DNA from 4 places in the Streptomyces sp. NPDC056361 genome. Region 1 is predicted to be linked to each of the others. Evidence: riboswitches for the same ligand, from Rfam matches in the RefSeq annotation. Region 1 holds a riboswitch; each other region holds the start of a gene.
The links. Region 1 has a riboswitch for cobalamin ahead of ACFCY7_RS00740 (ABC transporter substrate-binding protein). Riboswitches for the same ligand answer to the same signal wherever they lie in the genome.
Positions count from the first base shown of each region.

Region 2: it holds a riboswitch for cobalamin, as region 1 does, so the genes downstream of both, cobN (cobaltochelatase subunit CobN) here and ACFCY7_RS00740 (ABC transporter substrate-binding protein) in region 1, are expected to answer to the same signal.
Region 3: it holds a riboswitch for cobalamin, as region 1 does, so the genes downstream of both, ACFCY7_RS30015 (energy-coupling factor ABC transporter permease) here and ACFCY7_RS00740 (ABC transporter substrate-binding protein) in region 1, are expected to answer to the same signal.
Region 4: it holds a riboswitch for cobalamin, as region 1 does, so the genes downstream of both, ACFCY7_RS22185 (ribonucleoside-diphosphate reductase subunit alpha) here and ACFCY7_RS00740 (ABC transporter substrate-binding protein) in region 1, are expected to answer to the same signal.

Region 1 covers NZ_JBHJQI010000001.1:162,156-166,929, forward strand. Annotated here, with positions in the region: gene ACFCY7_RS00730 (ABC transporter ATP-binding protein) at 1-189, opposite strand, end outside; gene ACFCY7_RS00735 (FecCD family ABC transporter permease) at 221-1,291, opposite strand; gene ACFCY7_RS00740 (ABC transporter substrate-binding protein) at 1,288-2,259, opposite strand; cobalamin riboswitch at 2,301-2,436, opposite strand; gene ACFCY7_RS00745 (HD domain-containing protein) at 2,429-3,067, opposite strand; gene ACFCY7_RS00750 (GlxA family transcriptional regulator) at 3,141-4,112, shown strand; gene ACFCY7_RS00755 (Mov34/MPN/PAD-1 family protein) at 4,103-4,528, opposite strand; gene ACFCY7_RS00760 (amino acid permease) at 4,605-4,774, opposite strand, start outside.
Region 2 covers NZ_JBHJQI010000033.1:28,623-33,396, forward strand. Annotated here, with positions in the region: gene cobN (cobaltochelatase subunit CobN) at 1-2,785, opposite strand, end outside; cobalamin riboswitch at 2,863-2,996, opposite strand; gene ACFCY7_RS13605 (cobalamin biosynthesis protein CobG) at 3,075-4,325, shown strand; gene ACFCY7_RS13610 (precorrin-8X methylmutase) at 4,340-4,774, shown strand, end outside.
Region 3 covers NZ_JBHJQI010000119.1:3,755-8,528, reverse strand. Annotated here, with positions in the region: gene cbiQ (cobalt ECF transporter T component CbiQ) at 1-335, opposite strand, end outside; gene ACFCY7_RS30020 (energy-coupling factor ABC transporter substrate-binding protein) at 342-809, opposite strand; gene ACFCY7_RS30015 (energy-coupling factor ABC transporter permease) at 818-1,516, opposite strand; cobalamin riboswitch at 1,545-1,752, opposite strand; gene ACFCY7_RS30010 (PTS-dependent dihydroxyacetone kinase phosphotransferase subunit DhaM) at 1,831-2,217, opposite strand; gene dhaL (dihydroxyacetone kinase subunit DhaL) at 2,379-2,999, opposite strand; gene dhaK (dihydroxyacetone kinase subunit DhaK) at 3,080-4,072, opposite strand; partial or broken gene ACFCY7_RS29995 (IS630 family transposase) at 4,422-4,657, shown strand; gene ACFCY7_RS29990 (multiprotein-bridging factor 1 family protein) at 4,698-4,774, opposite strand, start outside.
Region 4 covers NZ_JBHJQI010000067.1:24,449-29,222, reverse strand. Annotated here, with positions in the region: gene ACFCY7_RS22190 (ribonucleotide-diphosphate reductase subunit beta) at 1-367, opposite strand, end outside; gene ACFCY7_RS22185 (ribonucleoside-diphosphate reductase subunit alpha) at 367-2,745, opposite strand; cobalamin riboswitch at 2,878-3,038, opposite strand; gene ACFCY7_RS22180 (GNAT family N-acetyltransferase) at 3,056-3,556, opposite strand; gene mctP (monocarboxylate uptake permease MctP) at 3,631-4,774, opposite strand, start outside.

The DNA.
Region 1 (4,774 bases):
GAGGTCGTCGCCGTCGAGCGTGGCGCGGCCCGAGGTGGGTGCGAGGGTGCCGTAGACGCAGCGCAGGAGGGTGGTCTTGCCGCTGCCGTTGGGGCCGATGAGGCCGACGGTCTCGCCGGGGCCGACGGTGAGGTCGACGGAGCGGAGGCGGTCCTCGTACGAGAGTCCGCGCAGGCGGAGCTCGGTCACGGGCGGGGTCCTTCCGGGCGGTGCGGCGCGGTCACAGGGGTGTTCCTTCCGGGCGGCGGCGCATCAGCCAGAGGAAGAAGGGGCCGCCGGTGAGGGCAGTGAGGACGCCGACGGGGATGTCCTGGGGTGCGGCGACGGTCCGGGCGGCGAGGTCGGCGAGGACGAGGGCGAGCGCGCCGCCGAGCGCGGCGACCGGCAGGAGGCGGCGGTGCGGGGCGCCGACGGCGAGGCGGGCGGCGTGCGGGGCCATCAGGCCGACGAAGCCGACGGCTCCGCTGGCGGCGACCATGACGGCGGTGACGAGGGAGGCGAGGACGAAGACGGCGGCGCGGAACCGGGCGGTGTCGAGGCCGAGGACGGTGGCTCCCTCCTCGCCGGTGAGGAGCAGGTCGAGGGGGCGGGCGAGGGTGAGGAGGACGCCGACGCCGAGGGCGAGGACGGCGGCGGGCAGGGCGAGGGTGTCCCAGCGGGCGCTGCCGAGGCCGCCGAGGGACCAGTGGAGCGCCTCCTGGAACTGCTCGGGGCGCCCGGCGACGACGAGGAGCAGGGTGGCGAGGGCGGACAGGACGTAGGAGACGGCGACCCCGGCGAGGACGAGCCGGGCGCCGGTCATGGTGCCGCCGCGGCGCGCGAGCCCGTAGACGAGGACGAGTGCGAGGAGGGCGCCGGCGAAGGCTCCGGCGGGGAGGGCGAGGGTGGTGGTGACCCCTCCCCCGATGCCGAGGACCAGGACGAGGACGGCGCCGGCGGAGGCTCCGGAGGAGATCCCGAGGAGGAAGGGGTCGGCGAGCCGGTTGCGGACGAGGGCCTGGAGGACGGCGCCGACGACGGCGAGTCCGGCGCCGACGACGATGCCGAGGAGGACGCGGGGCAGCCGTACGTCGAGCACGATCGTCCGGTACGGCGAGGGGCCCGCCCGTCCGGTCAGGGCGTCGAGGACCTGGCCGGGCGGGATGCGGACGGAGCCGAGCGCGAGGGAGGCGAGCGCGGCGGCGGCCAGTGCGAGGACGAGTCCGGCGACGACGAGGGCGTACCGTGCGGGGCCCGTGCCCGGGGCCGCCGTGCGGGCGGGGGTCCGGGCCGGGCGGAGTGCGGTGCTCACCGGGCGGGGTGGAGCTGGGCGGCCAGCTTGTCGACGGCGCCGGGGACGCGGACGCCGAGGACGGTGTCGGAGAGGGGCAGCACGGCGAACCGGTGGTTCCTGATGGCGGGGACGTCCTTGAGTGCGGGGTCGTCGAGGAGCCGCTTCTTCTTCTGTTCGACGGTGGTGGAGCCGTAGTCGTAGATCACGATGACGTCCGGGCGGCGGTCGACGACCTGTTCCCAGGTGGCGTCGCCGAAGGCCTTGTCGAGGTCGGCGAAGACGTTCCGGCCGCCGGCGCGGGTGATGAGCTCGTTGCCGATGCCCTTGCCGCCGGCGGTGAAGGCGGTCTTGTCGCCGCTGTCGTAGACGAAGACGGAGACGGGCCGGGTGCCGTCGAGCCGCTTCTCCGTGGCGGCGACGGTGGCGCGGGCCTGCCGGATCCACGTCTCGGCGCGGTCGGCGACGCCGAACGTCCGGCCGGTCTCGCGGACTTCGCGGTAGAGGTCCTCGACGGAGGGCGAACCGGTGGGGCAGTACTCGGTGTTGAGGCGGGTCGCGATGCCGGAGCGCGCCAGGTCGTCGCGGCTCCGGCCGTCCTCGGCGGAGAAGGCGGAGGAGTAGCCGCCGTACACGAAGTCGGGGTTCGCGGCGAGGAGGGCCTCCTTGGAGGGGTACTCCTTCGCGAGGACGGGCACGGTGCCGTACGCCTTCTCGTACGCGGGGAGGATCGCGTCGTCGAGGTAGGCGGTGCCGACGAGCGACTTCTCCAGGCCGAGCGCGAGCATGATCTCGGTGACGTGCTGGTTCATGGTGACCGCGCGCCGGGGCGGGGCCTGGTAGGTGTGCTGCACACCGCAGTTGGTGACGGTGTACGGGAATCCCGCGGCGGGTTTCGCGGGCGGCGCGGCGGCCTCGGGGGCGGCCGAGCAGGCGGCGAGCAGCGGGATCAGGACGACTGCGGACAGCAGCGGGCGACGCCAGGGCACGGCGGAACGGGCCTCCTCCGGGGATTTCCACGTCCCCGATCGGTGGTGAGAAGGCGGCAGGTCAGTTCCTGGCTTCCGCCCCCCCTGGGGAGGCGGTCACAGTGGCGGGACCGTGCCGGATTCGCACCGGCTTCCTGGGTCCTGCCGCCCTTTGGTCCCGGCCAGTGTCTCACTCGGGCCAGGGCGAGTCGCGGATGGTGGTCACGAAGTCGCCGGGGACGAAGCCGGGCACGTGGTGGCGCAGGACGTCGGCCTTGACGTTGCCGAAGGTGGTGTCCGGCTTGGGGGCGATGCCGTCGGCGAAGGCCTCCAGGATGCGGCGCTTGAAGTCGGGGCGGGGGTGGGCGGCGACGATCGCGGCCCGGTCGCCGGGGTCGACGGCGGCGGGGTCGTCGTAGCCGATGCCGAGGACGTCGTACTCGACGCCGGCGGTGACGAGCGCGACCTCGGGCTCCATGAACTCGGGCACGCCGGGGGTCGTGTGCAGGGCGATCGCGGTCCAGACCCGGCGCACGGCGTCCTCGTCGGCGCCTTGGGCGCGGAGGAACGCGGCGGCCTCCTCGGCGCCGTCGACCTCGAAGCGGCGTCCGCTCCCCCGGTGCTTCTCCCCGAGGCCGAGGTCGTGGAACATCGCGCCGACGTAGAGCAGTTCGGCGTCGAAGGCGAGGCCGCGGGCGCGGCCCTGGAGGGCGCCGAAGAGGTAGACGCGGCGGGAGTGGTCGTAGATCAGGTCGCTCGTGGTGTCGCGGACGAGTTCGGTGGCGGCGGTGGCGAGCCTGCTGTCGGGGATCAGCGCGAGTGCGTTCATGGGGACCAGCCTCGTCGCCGGGCCCGTACCCCTGCCATGTCCCTGCGGACAGGCATCCCACAGAATCGGACACGTGACGGTGCACACGGTGGTGGTGGCGGCTTTCGACGGTGTCCGGCTCCTGGACGTCTCGGCTCCCCTGGAGGTGTTCTCCACGGCGGGGTCCGGAGACCCGGCGGGGTCCGGGTACGAGGTCCTGGTGTGCACGCCCGACGGTCGGGACGTGCGGACGTCGTGCGGGCTGCGGATCGGGGCCGATCTGGCGGTGGCGGCGGTGGCGGGCGCGGACACGCTGGTCGTGCCGGGGGCGGTGGACGTGGAGCTGTGCGTGGCGGCGGCGCCGGCCGTGGCGGGGCTCGCGGCGCGCTCGGGGCGGGTGGCGTCGGTGTGCACGGGGGCGTTCGCGCTGGGTGCGGCGGGGCTGCTGGCCGGGCGGCGGGCGACGACGCACTGGGAGCACGCGGCGGAGCTGGCCCGCCGGTTCCCGGAGGCGGTGGTGGATGCGGACGCGATCCACGTGCGGGACGGGGAGGTGTGGAGTTCGGCGGGGGTGACGGCCGGGATCGACCTGTGCCTGGCGCTCGTGGAGGAGGACCGGGGGCCGGCGGTGGCCCGTGCGGTGGCCAGGGACCTGGTGGTCTTCCTGCAGCGGCCGGGCGGGCAGTCGCAGTTCTCGGCGGCCTCGCGGACTCCTCCGACGGCGCATCCGGTGGTCCGGCCGCTGCTGGACGCGGTGGTGGCCGATCCGGCGGCGGACCACAGCGCTCCGGTGCTCGCGCGGCGGGCGGGGGTGAGCGCCCGGCATCTGACCCGGTTGTTCCGGGAGCAGATCGGGGCGACGCCGGCGGGGTACGTGGAGCGGGTGCGGGTGGAGGCGGCCCGGATGCTCCTGGAGGGCGGGGCGAGCGTGACGGGGGCGGCGGCGCGGAGCGGTCTGGGGAGCGACGAGACGCTGCGGAGGGCGTTCGCCCGGCATTTCGGGGTGACGCCCTCCGCCTATCTGGCGCGGTTCCGCACGACGGCGGCGGACGCGTCCTACGCGTAGGCCTCGACGATCTCGACGTCCTCCTCGGTCACGACGCCGTCGACGATGTTGAAGGAGCGGAACTGGAAGGGGCCGGCGTCGTCGGTGTCGGCGGTGGACACGAGGACGTAGTGGGCCTGCGGCTCGTTGGCGTACGTGATGTCCGTGCGGGACGGGTAGGCCTCGGTGGCGGTGTGCGAGTGGTAGACGATGACGGGCTCCTCGTCCCGGTCGTCCATCTCGCGGTAGAGCTTGAGGAGGTCCGCGGAGTCGAACTCGTAGAAGGTGGGCGAGCGGGCGGCGTTCAGCATCGGGATGAACCGCTCGGGGCGGCCGCTGCCGGCCGGGCCGGCGACCACGCCGCAGGCCTCGTCGGGGTGGTCCGCGCGGGAGTGTTCCACGATCTGGTCGTACAGGGCCCGGGTGATGGTCAGCATGCCGACAGGATAAGCAGACGGGCCGCCCCGTACCGAGGAGTGGTACGGGGCGGCCCGGATGCTGGACGGAGGCCGGTCAGGAGCGCTTGGCGAAGGCGGCGCCCTCGGGGTTGCGGGCCTTGAGGACCAGGTAGGAGACGGCGAGGACGAGGCCCCAGACGGGCGCGCCGTACAGCGCGACCCGGTTGTCCTTGTCCATGCCCATGGTCACGACGACCATGGTGATGAAGGCGAGCGAGAAGGCGC
Region 2 (4,774 bases), on a different contig from region 1:
CGTCGAGGAGGCCGATGACGTGCGGGAACGCGTCCCGGAAGAAGCCGGAGATGCGCAGCGTGACGTCGACGCGGGGGCGGCCGAGTTCGGCGAGCGGGATCGGCTCCAGGCCGTTGACGCGGCGGGAGGCCTCGTCCCACAGCGGGCGGACGCCGAGGAGGGCGAGCGCCTCGGCGACGTCGTCGCCGGCGGTGCGCATCGCGCTCGTCCCCCACAGGGAGAGGCCCACCGAGGTCGGCCATTCGCCGTTGTCGGTGCGGTAGCGCTCCAGGAGGGAGTCGGCGAGGGCCTGGCCGGTCTCCCAGGCGAGCCGGGACGGCACGGCCTTCGGGTCGACCGAGTAGAAGTTCCGGCCGGTCGGCAGGACGTTGACCAGGCCGCGCAGCGGGGAGCCGGACGGGCCGGCCGGGACGAAGCCGCCGTTCAGGGCGTGCACGGCGTGCGTCAGCTCGTCGGTGGTGGCGGCGAGGCGCGGCACGACCTGCTCGCAGGCGAACCGCAGCACGGCGTGCACCTCGGGGCCGTACGCGGCGGCGACCGTGTCGATCGCGGCCACGGACCAGCCGGCGGCCTCCATGCCCTCGACGAGCGCGCGGGCCTTCTCCTCCGCCTCGTCGGCGGTGGTGCGGGTCGCGGCCGACTCGTCGAGGCCGAGGGCCTCGCGCAGGCCGGGCAGTGCCTGCGTGCCGCCCCAGATCTGGCGGGCGCGCAGGATGGAGAGGACCAGGTTGACGCGGGCCTCGCCCTCCGGGGCGCCGCCGAGGACGTGCAGGCCGTCGCGGATCTGGGCGTCCTTGACCTCGCACAGCCAGCCGTCGACGTGCAGCAGGAAGTCGTCGAAGCCGTCGTCCTCCGGGCGCTCCTGGAGGCCCAGGTCGTGGTCGAGCTTGGCGGCCTGGATCAGCGTCCAGATCTGGGCGCGGATCGCGGGCAGCTTCGCCGGGTCCATGGAGGAGATCTGCGCGTACTCGTCGAGGAGCTGCTCCAGGCGCGCGATGTCGCCGTACGAGTCGGCGCGGGCCATCGGCGGGACCAGGTGGTCGACGAGGGTGGCGTGGACGCGCCGCTTGGCCTGGGTGCCCTCGCCCGGGTCGTTGACGAGGAACGGGTAGACCAGCGGGATGTCGCCGAGCGCCGCGTCCGGGCCGCAGGCGGCGGACAGGCCGGCGTTCTTGCCGGGCAGCCACTCCAGGTTGCCGTGCTTGCCCAGGTGGACCATGGCGTCGGCGCCGAAGCCGCCGTCGTCGGCGCGGGCGGCGATCCAGCGGTAGGCGGCCAGGTAGTGGTGGGACGGCGGGAGGTCGGGGTCGTGGTAGATCGCGATCGGGTTCTCGCCGAAGCCGCGCGGCGGCTGGATGAGGATCAGCAGGTTCCCGCGCCGCAGGGCGGCGAGGACGATGTCGCCCTCCGGGTTGCGGGACCGGTCGAGGAACATCTCGCCGGGCGCCGGGCCCCAGTGCTCCTCGACCTGCTCGCGGAGCTCGGCGGGCAGCGTCGCGTACCAGCGCTTGTAGTCGGCGGCCGGGATGCGGACCGGGTTGCGGGCGAGCTGCTCCTCGGTGAGCCAGTCCTGGTCGTGGCCGCCGGCCTCGATGAGGGCGTAGATCAGCTCGTCGCCGTCGCCGGAGACCAGGCCGGGGAGGTCCTCCTCCGGCCCGAAGTCGTAGCCCTCCGCGATGAGGCGGCGGAGCAGCGCGACGGCGGAGGCGGGGGTGTCGAGGCCGACCGCGTTGCCGATGCGGGAGTGCTTGGTCGGGTACGCGGAGAGGACGAGCGCCAGCTTCTTCTCGGCGTTCGGGATGTGGCGGAGCCGGGCGTGCCGGACGGCGATCCCCGCGACGCGGGCCGCGCGCTCGGCGTCGGCGACGTACGCGGGCAGGCCGTCCTCGTCGATCTCCTTGAAGGAGAAGGGGACGGTGATGAGCCGGCCGTCGAACTCGGGCACGGCGACCTGGCTGGCGGCGTCCAGCGGCGAGAGGCCCTCGTCGTTCTCCTCCCACGCGGACCGCGAGCCGGTCAGGCACAGCGCCTGGAGGATCGGCACGTCGAGCGCGGCGAGCGCGCCCGCGTCCCAGGCCTCCTCGTCGCCGCCGGCCTGCGCCTCGGCCGGCTTGGTGCCGCCGGCGGCGAGGACGGTGGTGACGATGGCGTCGGCTCCGCTCAGGACGGAGATCAGCTCCGCCTCGGGGGCGCGCAGGGAGGCCACGTACAGGGGCAGCGCCCGGGCTCCGGCGTCCTCGATGGCGTCGCAGAGGGTGCCGACGAAGCCGGTGTTCCCGCTCATGTGGTGGGCGCGGTAGTAGAGCACGGCGACGGTCGGGCCGTCGGTGGGCTTCGGGGTGCGCTCCAGCGGGCCCCAGGTGGGGGCGGCGGCCGGGGCCTCGAAGCCGTGGCCGGTGAGCAGGACGGTGTCGGAGAGGAAGCGGGCCAGCTGCTCCAGGTTCTCCGGGCCGCCGTGCGCGAGGTAGGCGTGGGCCTCGGTGGCGACGCCGACGGGGACCGTGGAGGCCTCCATCAGCTGGGCGTCGGGGGCCTGTTCGCCGCTGAGGACGACGACCGGCTTTCCGGTCGCGCGGATGGCGTCGAGGCCCTCCTGCCAGGAGCGGAGGCCGCCGAGGAGGCGGACGACGACGAGCTCGGCGTCGTCGAGGAGGCCGGGCAGGTCGGCGAGGGGGAGGCGGGCGGGGTTGGCGAAGCGGTACTCGACCGGGCCGCCGGCGGAGCCGGCGTTCGCCGCACGGGCGCTGAGCAGGTCGGTGTCGGAGTGCGACAGCAGCAGAAGCATGGCGAGCTCAGGCCTTCCTCGGGGTTGTCCGCGCCCCGGGTGGTCGTGTGGTTTGGGGCCTCCCCTGCTCGAGCGAAGCCGAGAGCTTGGGGAAGGGAGTTCCTGACTCACCCGTGCCATCGCTGGTACGGGCTCACAGTGGCGGGACCGCGCCGGATTCTCACCGGGCTTCCTCCCCGGGGTCCTGGGACCCCATGCCGTGTGCATAGTAGATCGTGCCGTCGGCGGGGCGGGGCGTGCCGGGGAGTCGGCCGGATCACACCCGGTGGTCGGCCGGTGGCCCGTGGGTATGCTCGCCGCCATGCCGCCCACCCCACCCCCGGCTCCCGAACCGGGCGAACCTCGCATTCGGGACCGCGGAGACGCCTGCCCAGGGGCGTTGCGCCTGCACGCGGCCGACGACGGCCGCCTGGCCCGACTCCGCCTGCCCGCAGGCCGCCTGACGGCACGCCAGGTCGAGGTTCTGGCGCACGCCGCGGAGACCCTCGGCGACGGACGGATCAGCATCACCTCGCGCGGCAACGCGGAACTCCGCGGCCTCGCGGACGACTGCGGCGCGGCCCTCGCGGACCTGCTCGCCGACGCGGGCCTGCTCCCCTCCCCCACCCACGAACGCGTCCGCAACATCGTCGCCTCGCCGATCGGCGGACTCGACGGACTCGGCCGCCCCGACGTCCAGTTGTGGGCCCGCGAGCTCGACTCCCTGCTCTGCGCGGAGCCCTGGACGGCGGCGCTCTCGGGCCGCTTCCTCTTCGTCCTCGACGACGGGCGCGGCGACGTGGCGGGACTCGGCGGCGATGTGACCTTGGTCGCAGCGGAGCCGGGGACAGTCGTCATGTACGTCGGTGGACGGGCCTTCCGGATCGCCGGAACCGACGCGCCCCGGGCCGCCCTCGCCGCCGCCGGAGCCTTCCTCGACGCCGCCCGGGAGGCCGGGACCGGCGCCTGGCGGGTGAAGGAACTGCCGGCGGGCGCCGTCCCCGACCTGCCGGGCGCCCTCGACCGGGCCGGGATCGCGGCCGAGCCCGTACCGCCGGCGCGGTCGCTCCTCGTCCTCGGCGCGCCGCCCGCCCCCGGGCCGCTCGGCACCGGCGCCCTGTACGTCCTCGCGCCCCTCGGCCGCCTCACCGCCGCCCAGCTGCGCGCGCTGCTGCCCGCCGACGAGGTGCGGCTGACGCCGTGGCGCGGTGCCGTCGTGGTCGGGGCGGCGGCCGACCGGCTCGCCGACCTCGCCGCGCACGGGCTGATCACCCGCCCCCACGCCCCCGGGGCGGGCGTCACCGCCTGCACGGGCCGGCCCGGCTGCGCCAAGTCCCTCGCGGACGTCCGCGCCGACGCGGCCGCCGAGCGGCCCGGTCCCGCCGCGGCCGCCGGCCTCCCGGCCCACTACTCCGGGTGCGAGCGCCGCTGCGGTCACCCGCACGGCACCTGGATCGACGTCGTCGCCACCGCCGACGGCGCCTACCTGGTGGACGGCGCCCCCACCCCCCGTACCGCCCTGACCGAAGCTGTCACCACGGCCCGCACGACGACGAGATGAGCGAGAGCGACACGATGTTCGACTACGAGAAGGACGGGGCGGAGATCTACCGCCAGTCCTTTGCCACGATCCGCGCCGAGGCGGATCTGGCGGGCCTGCCCGCCGACGTCGCCCAGGTGGCGGTCCGGATGATCCACGCCTGCGGCATGACCGACCTCGTACGCGATATCGCCTACTCGCCGCAGGTCGTCTCCCGGGGCCGCGCGGCCCTCCGCGCCGGCGCCCCGATCCTCTGCGACGCGCAGATGGTCGCCAGCGGCGTCACCCGCAAGCGGCTGCCCGCCGACAACGAGGTGGTCTGCGCGCTGTCCGACCCGGCCGTGCCCGCCCTCGCCGCCGAACTCGGCACCACCCGCTCCGCCGCCGCCCTCGAACTCTGGCGGGACCGCCTCGAAGGCTCCGTCGTCGCCATCGGCAACGCCCCCACCGCCCTCTTCCACCTCCTGGAG
Region 3 (4,774 bases), on a different contig from region 1:
GCCGACGCGGTCCGCAGCAGCAGCCCGCCCGCGTGCGCCGGGCCCCCGGGCGCCAGTGCCACGATGCCCCGCGCCCCGCCCACCTCGAACAGCAGGGGGACCGCGCCCGTGACGCAGAACCCGAGCGGAACGCGAAACGCCCGCCACAGCTGACGGCCCGGCACGCCGGCCGGCCCGAGGAGCACCCCGAGCGTCACCGCGGCCACCAGCACCGCGCCCGGCCACGGCGGCAGAGCCACCGCGCACAGCGTCAGACCGAAACCGAGCAGCGCCTTCTCGGCAGGATGGCGGGAGCGCCAGCGACTGCTGTGCGCCGCCGCGTCGATGGGCAGCATCGGCGACTACGCGTCCCGCCCGTCGACGGGCCGGGCAGCGGCCCCCGTGCCGCCCTCGTCCGCCGCCGCTCCGTCCGCCGCCGCTCCGTCCGCTGCCGCTCCGTCCGCTGCCGCTCCGTCCGCTGCGGCTCCGTGCGCCACCGCTCCTTCCGCCTCGGCCATGGCCGCCGCGGCCCGCGCCTCCCCCTGCCGGCGGCCGCGCCGCAGGCCGAAGTAGTACGCCAGGACACCGGCGCCCAGGGCCGCCTGGAGCGCGAAGAGCGCCGACTCGATCTCGCCGGACGGCGGCTCGTACAGGGGGCTGAACCAGGGCTTGTAGTCGGGATCGAGTTCGGTGATGGCCGTCTCGGCCTCCCCGTCGGACCCGCTGAACGGCTGCTCCTTGTGGTCGCCGAGACCCAGCGCGAGCGGCAGCACCGCGAGCGCGACGACGACGAGCAGCAGCAGTCCGTTGATCCTCGCGTTACGGCTGATCTTGACGCTCATCGCGCGGCCGCCTCCTTGTCGAGCGCGGTCCGCGGCCGGGGGAGGACACCCAGCCGGGTCAGCTCGCCCTTGCTCGACTGGCTGAGCAGCCGCATCACGAGCACCGTGAGCAGGCCCTCGCTCACCGCCAGCGGAATCTGCGTCACCGCGAAGATCCCGCCGAACTTGGCCAGCGCGCCCGGCACTCCCGTACCGGCGTCCGGGAACGCGAGCGCCAGCTGCACGCTCGTGACGCAGTACGTGGACAGGTCGGCGACGAACGCGCCGAAGAACACGGCGACCATCAGCGGCGTACCGAACCGGCGCAGCAGCCGGTACGTCCCGTACCCCGCCCACGGCCCGACGACCGCCATCGAGAAGGCGTTGGCGCCGAGCGTGGTCAGGCCGCCGTGGGCGAGCAGCAGCGCCTGGAACAGCAGGGTGATCGTGCCGAGGACCGCCATGATCGGCGGCCGGAACAGGATCGCCCCCAGACCCGTACCGGTCGGATGGGAACAACTCCCCGTCACCGAGGGCAGTTTGAGCGCGGACAGGACGAACGTGAAGGCGCCGGAGGCGCCGAGCAGCAGCGTGGACTCGGGGTTGGACCGCACCTCGCGGGTCAGCGCGCGGACCCCGTGGACGACGAACGGGGCGGCCGCGACGCCCCAGGCGGCGGCGTGAGCGGGGGGCAGATACCCCTCGGCTATATGCATGGTCGGGAGACCCTCTCCAGCACCTCGTGGATGGACAACGCACCCTGGCCGGTCTCCTGGCTGACGGTCATGCCGTCCGACTCCGCCTTCCCACACCGCGACGGTCTCCCGCCGCGGTCCAGTGGCTTCCCCGAGGGTGTTCCCCGCGGGGGTGGAGCCGGACCTCCCGATCACAGTGGCGAGGGCCGCACCGGTACTTCACCGGTTTCCCGTACACCAAGGCCCTGCGACATTAGTGGGTTGACCTGCTGCATCACAACACGGCCGCCACCCGCCGCGCCCCCTCCGTCACTCCGCGCACTCGCCGCGCGGGCTCACTCCTTGCGGTACGCGTACGCCTCCGAGGCCGCCGCCACCACCGCGTCGAGGTCCCCACCCGCGCTCGCCGTCACCAGCGCCGCGACCGCGCCCTCGACGAACGGAGCGTCCACCAACCGCGCACCCGCGGGCAGTTCGTCCCCCTCGGCGAGCAGCGCCTTCACCGTGAGCACCGCACTCCCCAGATCGACCAGGAGCGCCACCCCCGCCCCCCGGTCCACCGCCTTCGCCGCCTCGGCGATCAACTCCGAACTCGTCCCCAACCCCCCGTCCGGCGTTCCCCCCGCCGCCGCCACCGGCGCGAGCCCCCCGCCCCCCGCAAGCCCCCGCGCCAGCTCCGCCACGGCCACCGCGACCGCCGCACTGTGCGACACGAGCACGATGCCGACGGACGCGGAGGCGCCGGGCGTCGAGCCGGTGGACGTCGAGGCGTCGGACGCGGAGGCACCGGACGCCGAGCCGCCGGACGCGGACGCGCCGGGTGCCGAGCCGGTGGATGCCGAAGCGCCGGGCGTCGAACCGTCGAAACCGCCGGTCGCCGTGCTCACGACGCCCCCTCGGTGCGCGCGGTCGCGGCCAGCGTCGAGAACAGCAGCGCCGACGACGTCGCCCCCGGATCCTGGTGCCCGACCGACCGTTCGCCGAGATAGCTCGCCCGGCCCTTGCGCGCCCGCAGGGGTACGGTCCCGAGGGCACCTTCCTCGGCGGCCGCGGAGGCCGCGCCGAACGAGGTCCGCAGGCCTTCCACGGCCGGCACCAGTGCGTCCAGCATCGTCTTGTCGCCCACCTGAGCCCCGCCGAGCTGGGACACGGCGGCGACGCCCGCACCCAGCGCCTCGGCGAGCTGCGTCCGGTCGAACCGCTCGTCCTCGCCGAGGGTCTTGCCGGTGCGGCGCAGCAGCGTTCCGTAGAGGGGCCCCGACGCGCCGCCGACCGTGGAGATCAGCTGCCGTCCGGCGGTGGTGAGCACGGCGCCGGGTGTCGTCGGCGGTTCCTTGGCCAGCGTCTCGGCCACGGCGGCGAATCCCCGCTTGAGGTTGGCGCCGTGGTCGGCGTCGCCGATCGCCGAGTCAAGCTCGGTCAGCCGGTCCGCCTCGCGCTCCACGGCCTCGGCGACCGCGGCCAGCCAGCGCACCAGGAACTCCGCACCGAACGTCTCCGTCATGCCCTCTCCCACTCCCACTACCTCGCCCACTGCCTCTCCCTCGCCCGTTCCCGTGTCCGCCGGTGTCCCCACGGCCCGGCTCACCGGCCCCAGCGCAGGGCGGGCGTCTGCACGGGCGCGTCCCACAGCCGCAGCAGTTCGTCGTCCACCTCGCACAGCGACACCGAGCAGCCCGCCATGTCGAGCGAGGTCACGTAGTTCCCGACCAGCGTCCGCGCCACCGGCACGCCCCGCTCGGCGAGCACCCGCTGCACCTCCGCGTTGAAGCCGTACAGCTCCAGAAGCGGCGTCCCGCCCATGCCGTTGACCAGCACGAGCACCGGACCGGTGGGACCCAGGTCCTCGACGACGGCGTCCACGGCGAAGTCGGCGATCTCCCGCGACGTCATCATGGCCCGGCGCTCCCGGCCCGGCTCACCGTGGATGCCGACGCCCAACTCCAGCTCCCCGTCCGGCAGGTCGAAGGTGGGACTGCCCTTCGCGGGCGTGCTGCACGCGCTCAGCGCCACGCCGAAGGACCGCGACCGCTCGTTCACCCGGCGGGCGATCGACTCCACCCGCTCCAGCGGCGCGCCCTCCTCGGCCGCCGCCCCCGCGATCTTCTCCACGAACAGGGTGCCACCGGTCCCGCGCCGCCCCGCCGTGTACAGACTGTCCGTCACCGCCACGTCGTCGTCGACCAGCACCTTCGCGACCTGGATGCCCTCGTCCTCCGCGAGCTCCGCCGCCATCTCGAAGTTCAGCACGTCCCCGGTGTAGTTCTTGACGACGAACAACACCCCGGCCCCGCTGTCCACCGCCGCCGCGGCCCGCACCATCTGATCGGGCACCGGCGACGTGAACACCTCCCCGGGACACGCCGCCGCCAGCATCCCCGGTCCCACGAACCCCCCGTGCAACGGCTCGTGCCCCGACCCGCCCCCGGACACCAACGCCACCTTCCCCGCCACCGGCGCGTCCCGCCGCACCACGACCCGCCGCTCCACGTCCACGGTCAGCTCGGGATGCGCCGCCGCCATCCCCCGCAGCGCATCGGCGACGACGGTCTCCGGAACGTTGATCAGCATCCTCACGGGTATCTCCTCATGAATCCAGCAGGCAAGCCGATGGGTAGGGTTTTTGCAGGTCAGGGTAGGTGAGAAGAGTTGTGGATCTTGGCGGTTCTCGGCCTGGAATGGCCCTTCTATGTGGTGCTGGTGCTGAGCTCATGCCGACTTTTCTGACGATAGATCAGTTCAGGTTCGTGTCGATGGGCTTTGCACGTGCGCAGCATGGCGAAATTATCGACGCCCGACCGCGTACCCGCACAGGTGTGGAAGTGGTCAGGAGTGTCGGCGTCCGGTGACACGGTGGGCTGGAGGAAGCATCCGTCGACAGCGGAGGCGCCCTGGGCGGGATGACTCCCGCCCGGGCGGAGGCGGCAGAGTCGGCGACTGGGTCGAGGTGAACACGTCGAGTTCGCCTACACGCCCACCGACAGCTCCTGGCTGAACCGCATCAAGGCCCAGTTCACCGCCCTGCGCTACTTCAGCCTGGACACCACCGACCACCCCACCCACAAGGCTCAGGGCGGCACGATCCGCCGCTACATCCGGCGAAACGGGCACGCCGCCGACAAGCGCCTCCCCACCGTGATCAACAGAGCCGGCGTCGCTTGACGCAGCGCCAACGCCACATCGTGATGCCGCCACCTGTCAGTTACTGCGTACTGCCGTCGTCGAGTCCCGCGATGACTCTGATGTCTGCTTCGGACATGCCCAGAACCTTGGCGATCT
Region 4 (4,774 bases), on a different contig from region 1:
GGTCGGGCAGGTAGGTGTCGAGCAGCGTCAGGTAGAACTGGACGTGCACGGCCTCCTCGAACAGCTGGCGCGACAGGTACAGGCGCGCCTCCGGGGAGTTGATGTGCTTGTAGAGCGTCAGCACCAGGTTGTTCGAGACGATCGAGTCGCCCGTCGCGAAGAACGCGACCAGACGGCCGATCATGTGCTGCTCGGCCGGGGTCAGCTTGGCGAGGTCGGCGACGTCGGAGTGCAGGTCGACCTCCTCCACCGTCCAGGTGTTCTTGATCGCGTCCCGGTACCGCTCGTAGAAGTCCGGGTAGCGCATCGGACGGAGGGTCAGCTCGAAGCCCGGGTCGAGGAGGTTCTTCTGTTCGGTGGAGCTCATTACTGGCAGGCCTCGCAGGACTCGGGGTTTTCCAGGGAGCAGGCGAGGGCGTCCGCGTCGGAGACCGCCTGCTGGACGGGGATGGGGGCGGTGGCCGTCGTCGACGCCTGGGCGGCGCGGGCGATCCGGGTCGCCGGGCGGGAGCGCAGGTAGTACGTCGTCTTCAGCCCCTGCTTCCAGGCGTACGCGTACATCGACGACAGCTTGCCGATCGTCGGCGTCTCCATGAACAGGTTCAGCGACTGCGACTGGTCCAGGAACGGCGTGCGGGCCGCCGCCATGTCGATCAGGCCGCGCTGCGGGATCTCCCAGGCCGTGCGGTACAGCTCGCGGACCTCGGCCGGGATCCAGCCGAAGCCGGCGACCGAACCGCTGGCGTCGCGGAGCGCGTCCCGGGTCTGCGCGTCCCACACGCCGAGCTTCTTCAGCTCGTCGACGAGGTACGAGTTGACCTGGAGGAACTCGCCCGACAGCGTCTCGCGCTTGAAGAGGTTCGAGACCTGCGGCTCGATGCACTCGTACACGCCGGCGATCGAGGCGATCGTCGCGGTCGGCGCGATGGCCAGGAGCAGGCTGTTGCGCATGCCGACGGCGGCGATCCGCTCGCGCAGCGCGGCCCAGCGCTCCGGCCAGTTGAGCTCCACGTCGTAGTGGTCCGGGTGCAGCACGCCGCGGGCGGTGCGGGTCTGCTCCCAGGCCGGGAGCGGGCCGCTGCGCTCGGCGAGGTCGGCGGAGGCCTCGTACGCGGCGAGCATGATCCGCTCGGCGATACGGGTGGACAGCGCGCGCGCCTCGGCGGAGTCGAACGGCAGCCGCAGCTGGAAGAAGACGTCCTGGAGGCCCATCGCGCCCAGGCCGACCGGCCGCCAGCGGGCGTTGGAACGCCCGGCCTGCTCGGTCGGGTAGAAGTTGATGTCGACGACCCGGTCGAGGAAGGTGACGGCCGTGCGGACGGTCTCGTCGAGGCGCTCCCAGTCGATGTCGCCGCCGGTGACGAACGCGCCCAGGTTCACCGAACCGAGGTTGCAGACGGCGGTCTCGCCGTCGTTCGTGACCTCGATGATCTCGGTGCAGAGGTTCGAGGAGTGGACGACGGTGCCGGGCTCGGCGGTCTGGTTCGCGGTCCGGTTGGACGCGTCCTTGAAGGTCATCCAGCCGTTGCCGGTCTGGGCCAGGGTCCGCATCATCCGGCCGTACAGGTCGCGGGCCGGCATCGTCTTGCGGGCCAGGCCCTTCGCCTCGGCGGCGCGGTAGGCGGCGTCGAACTCGTCGCCGTACAGGTCGACGAGCTCGGGCACGTCCGACGGCGAGAAGAGGGACCAGTCGGCGTCCGCGTTGACGCGGCGCATGAACTCGTCCGGGATCCAGTGCGCCAGGTTCAGGTTGTGCGTACGGCGCTGGTCCTCGCCCGTGTTGTCGCGGAGCTCCAGGAACTCCTCGATGTCCGCGTGCCAGGTCTCCAGGTAGACGGCGGCGGCGCCCTTGCGGCGGCCGCCCTGGTTCACCGCGGCGACGGAGGCGTCGAGGGTCTTCAGGAACGGAACGATGCCGTTGGAGTGGCCGTTGGTGCCGCGGATCAGCGAACCGCGGGCGCGGATGCGGGAGTAGGAGAGCCCGATGCCGCCGGCGTGCTTCGACAGGCGCGCGACCTGGTGGTAGCGGCCGTAGATGGAGTCCAGCTCGTCCTGCGGGGAGTCCAGGAGGTAGCAGGAGGACATCTGCGGGTGGCGGGTACCGGAGTTGAAGAGCGTGGGGGAGGACGGCAGGTAGTCCAGGCGGCTCATCAGCCCGTACAGCGCGGCGACCTCGTCGAGCGCGCGGACGCTGTCGTCCTCGGCCAGGCCGCAGGCGACGCGCAGCATGAAGTGCTGCGGGGTCTCGATCACCTTGCGGGTGATCGGGTGGCGCAGCAGGTAGCGCGAGTAGAGGGTGCGCAGGCCGAAGTAGCCGAAGCGGTCGTCGGCGTCCCGGTCGATCAGGGTGTCGAGCCGGTCCGCGTGCAGCGCGACGAAGGCGGCGGTGCGGTCGGCGATCAGGCCCTCGCGGTGACCGACGGAGACGGAGGCGGAGAAGGAGACCGCGCCCTGGTCGGCCGCCTCGTCGGCGATGGTGATCGTCAGGAGCCGGGCGGCGAGCCGGGAGTACGCCGGGTCCTCGGCGATCAGGCCCGCGGCCGCCTCGGTGGCCAGCTCGCGCAGTTCCGCCTCGTCCGACGCGGCGCTGCGGCCGCGCAGGGCGGCGGCGGCGATCTTGCCGGGGTCGGTGTCGGGGAGATCGGCGGTGAGGTCGGTCAGGGTCCGCAGCAGCACGGTCCCGGGGCCGTCGCTCTCGACCGCGGAAGCCTCGGCCGAAGCCGGATCGGCGGGCGCGATGGTCACGTGGGGGCTCTCCCTCGCTCGGCTCGGGGCCGCGACGGGGGAAGGCGGGCAGGAGGGCGTCCGTCACGCCGGACGCGCCGTGTCCACCGGCCCACTCCGCGAGGCCCGGAAGTCAGTGGCACCCGGAACGGAAGGACCGGGCGCGCTGGCGGCAGGTCTTCGGACTCACTCCGTACGAAACCGCACGAAGCACACCGTTGCGGGACAGTTCCGGATTCGCGCCGGATTCCCCTGCGTCGACAGCGAGGATGAGCATACATGTGGGGGGCGCCGCTGACGGCACCCCCCACATGTTGTGTCGGTCGTGGGGCTACAGCTCCAGCGCGTACGTCCGCAGCGCGTGGCCGGGGATCGGCTCCCAGTCCCGATCGGGGGTGCGGACGAAGCCGAGCCGCTCGTAGATCCGGTGCGCCGCGGCCATCTTCGCGTCCGTGGAGAGCACCAGCCGCGCGCACCCGGGGAGGGCCCGCGCCCGGTCCGCGCAGGCGCGTACGAGCGCCTCTCCGACGCCCCTGCCGCGGGCCGCGGGCGCGACCACCAGCATCCGGAACTCGGCCTCGCCGGCGACCGCGATGTCCGCCCAGGTGGTGCCGCCGGCGGCGAAGGTCACCCCGCCGATGATGCCGCCCTCCGGGTCGGCGGCGACGAGCACCTCGCTCTCGCGGGCCCGCCGGGCCGTGTCGCGGAGCACGGCCAGATAGAAGTCGTCCTCGCCGTGGAGCAGCAGCCCGTCGTTCAGATAGGTCAGTCCGGTGAGCTCGCCGAGCTCCTCGTATTCCTCGGGCCGTACCGCCCTGATCACGATGTCCATGAGGGAAGTCTGCCTCCACCGCGCGCGAAAGGGGCCCGGGATTTCCCGGGCCCCTCACTGTGCGCTTCCGCGGGTCAGTGCACCGAGGCGCCGACCTTCGCGCGGTCCGACGAGCCGGCCGTGGCGTCGCCGGCGTCCGCCGTGTAGTCCTCGGGCGAGGTCTCGTCGACGCCCTCGGGGGCCTTGACGGCCTTGAGGACGAAGGTCAGGACGACCGTGACGACGAGGTTGAGGACGAAGGCGGTGAGACCGATGTAGCCGATCTCGCCGATGCCGGGGATCTCGGCGGACGAGCCGCCGAAGTGCTTCTGGGTCGGGCTGGCGACGCCGTACGCGGCGAACGTGCCGTAGACCATGCCGACGGCCCAGCCGGCGAGCAGCGCCCAGCGGTGGAACCAGCGGGTGAACAGACCGCCGACGAGGGCCGGGAAGGTCTGCAGGATCCAGATGCCGCCGAGCAGCTGGAAGTTGATCGCGACCGTCTTGTCCATGGTGAGGACGAAGACCAGCGCGCCGACCTTCACCAGGAGCGAGACCAGCTTGGAGACCTTGGTCTCCTGCGCCGGGGTCGCGTCCGGTTTGATGAAGTCCTTGTAGATGTTCCTGGTGAACAGGTTGGCCGCGGCGATCGACATGATCGCGGCCGGGACGAGCGCGCCGATGCCGATCGCGGCGAAGGCCACGCCCGCGAACCAGTCCGGGAACATGGTCTCGAAGAGCTGCGGGATGGCGAGCTGGCCGTTCTTGACCTTGATCCCGGCGGCGATGGCCATGAAGCCGAGCAGCGCGAGCAGGCCCAGCATCAGGGAGTACAGCGGCAGGATCGTGGTGTTGCGGCGGATGACCTCGCGGCTCCGGGACGACAGCGTCGCCGTGATGGAGTGCGGGTACATGAAGAGCGCGAGCGCCGAGCCGAGCGCGAGCGTCGCGTACGTCCACTGGCCGGCCTCGCCGGGGACGAGCGCGCCGCGCGGCTTGCCGGTCGCCGGGTTGGTCTGCGCGTAGGCCTCGCCGGCCTTGGCGAAGATCTCGTCGAAGCCGCCCAGCTTGATCGGGATGTAGATGATGGCCACCGCGATCACGATGTAGATCAGGGTGTCCTTGACGAAGGCGATGAGCGCCGGGGCGCGCAGGCCGGAGGAGTACGTGTACGCCGCGAGGACGCCGAACGCGAGCAGCAGCGGCAGGTCCTTGACGAACCAGTGGGTGTTCTCGCCG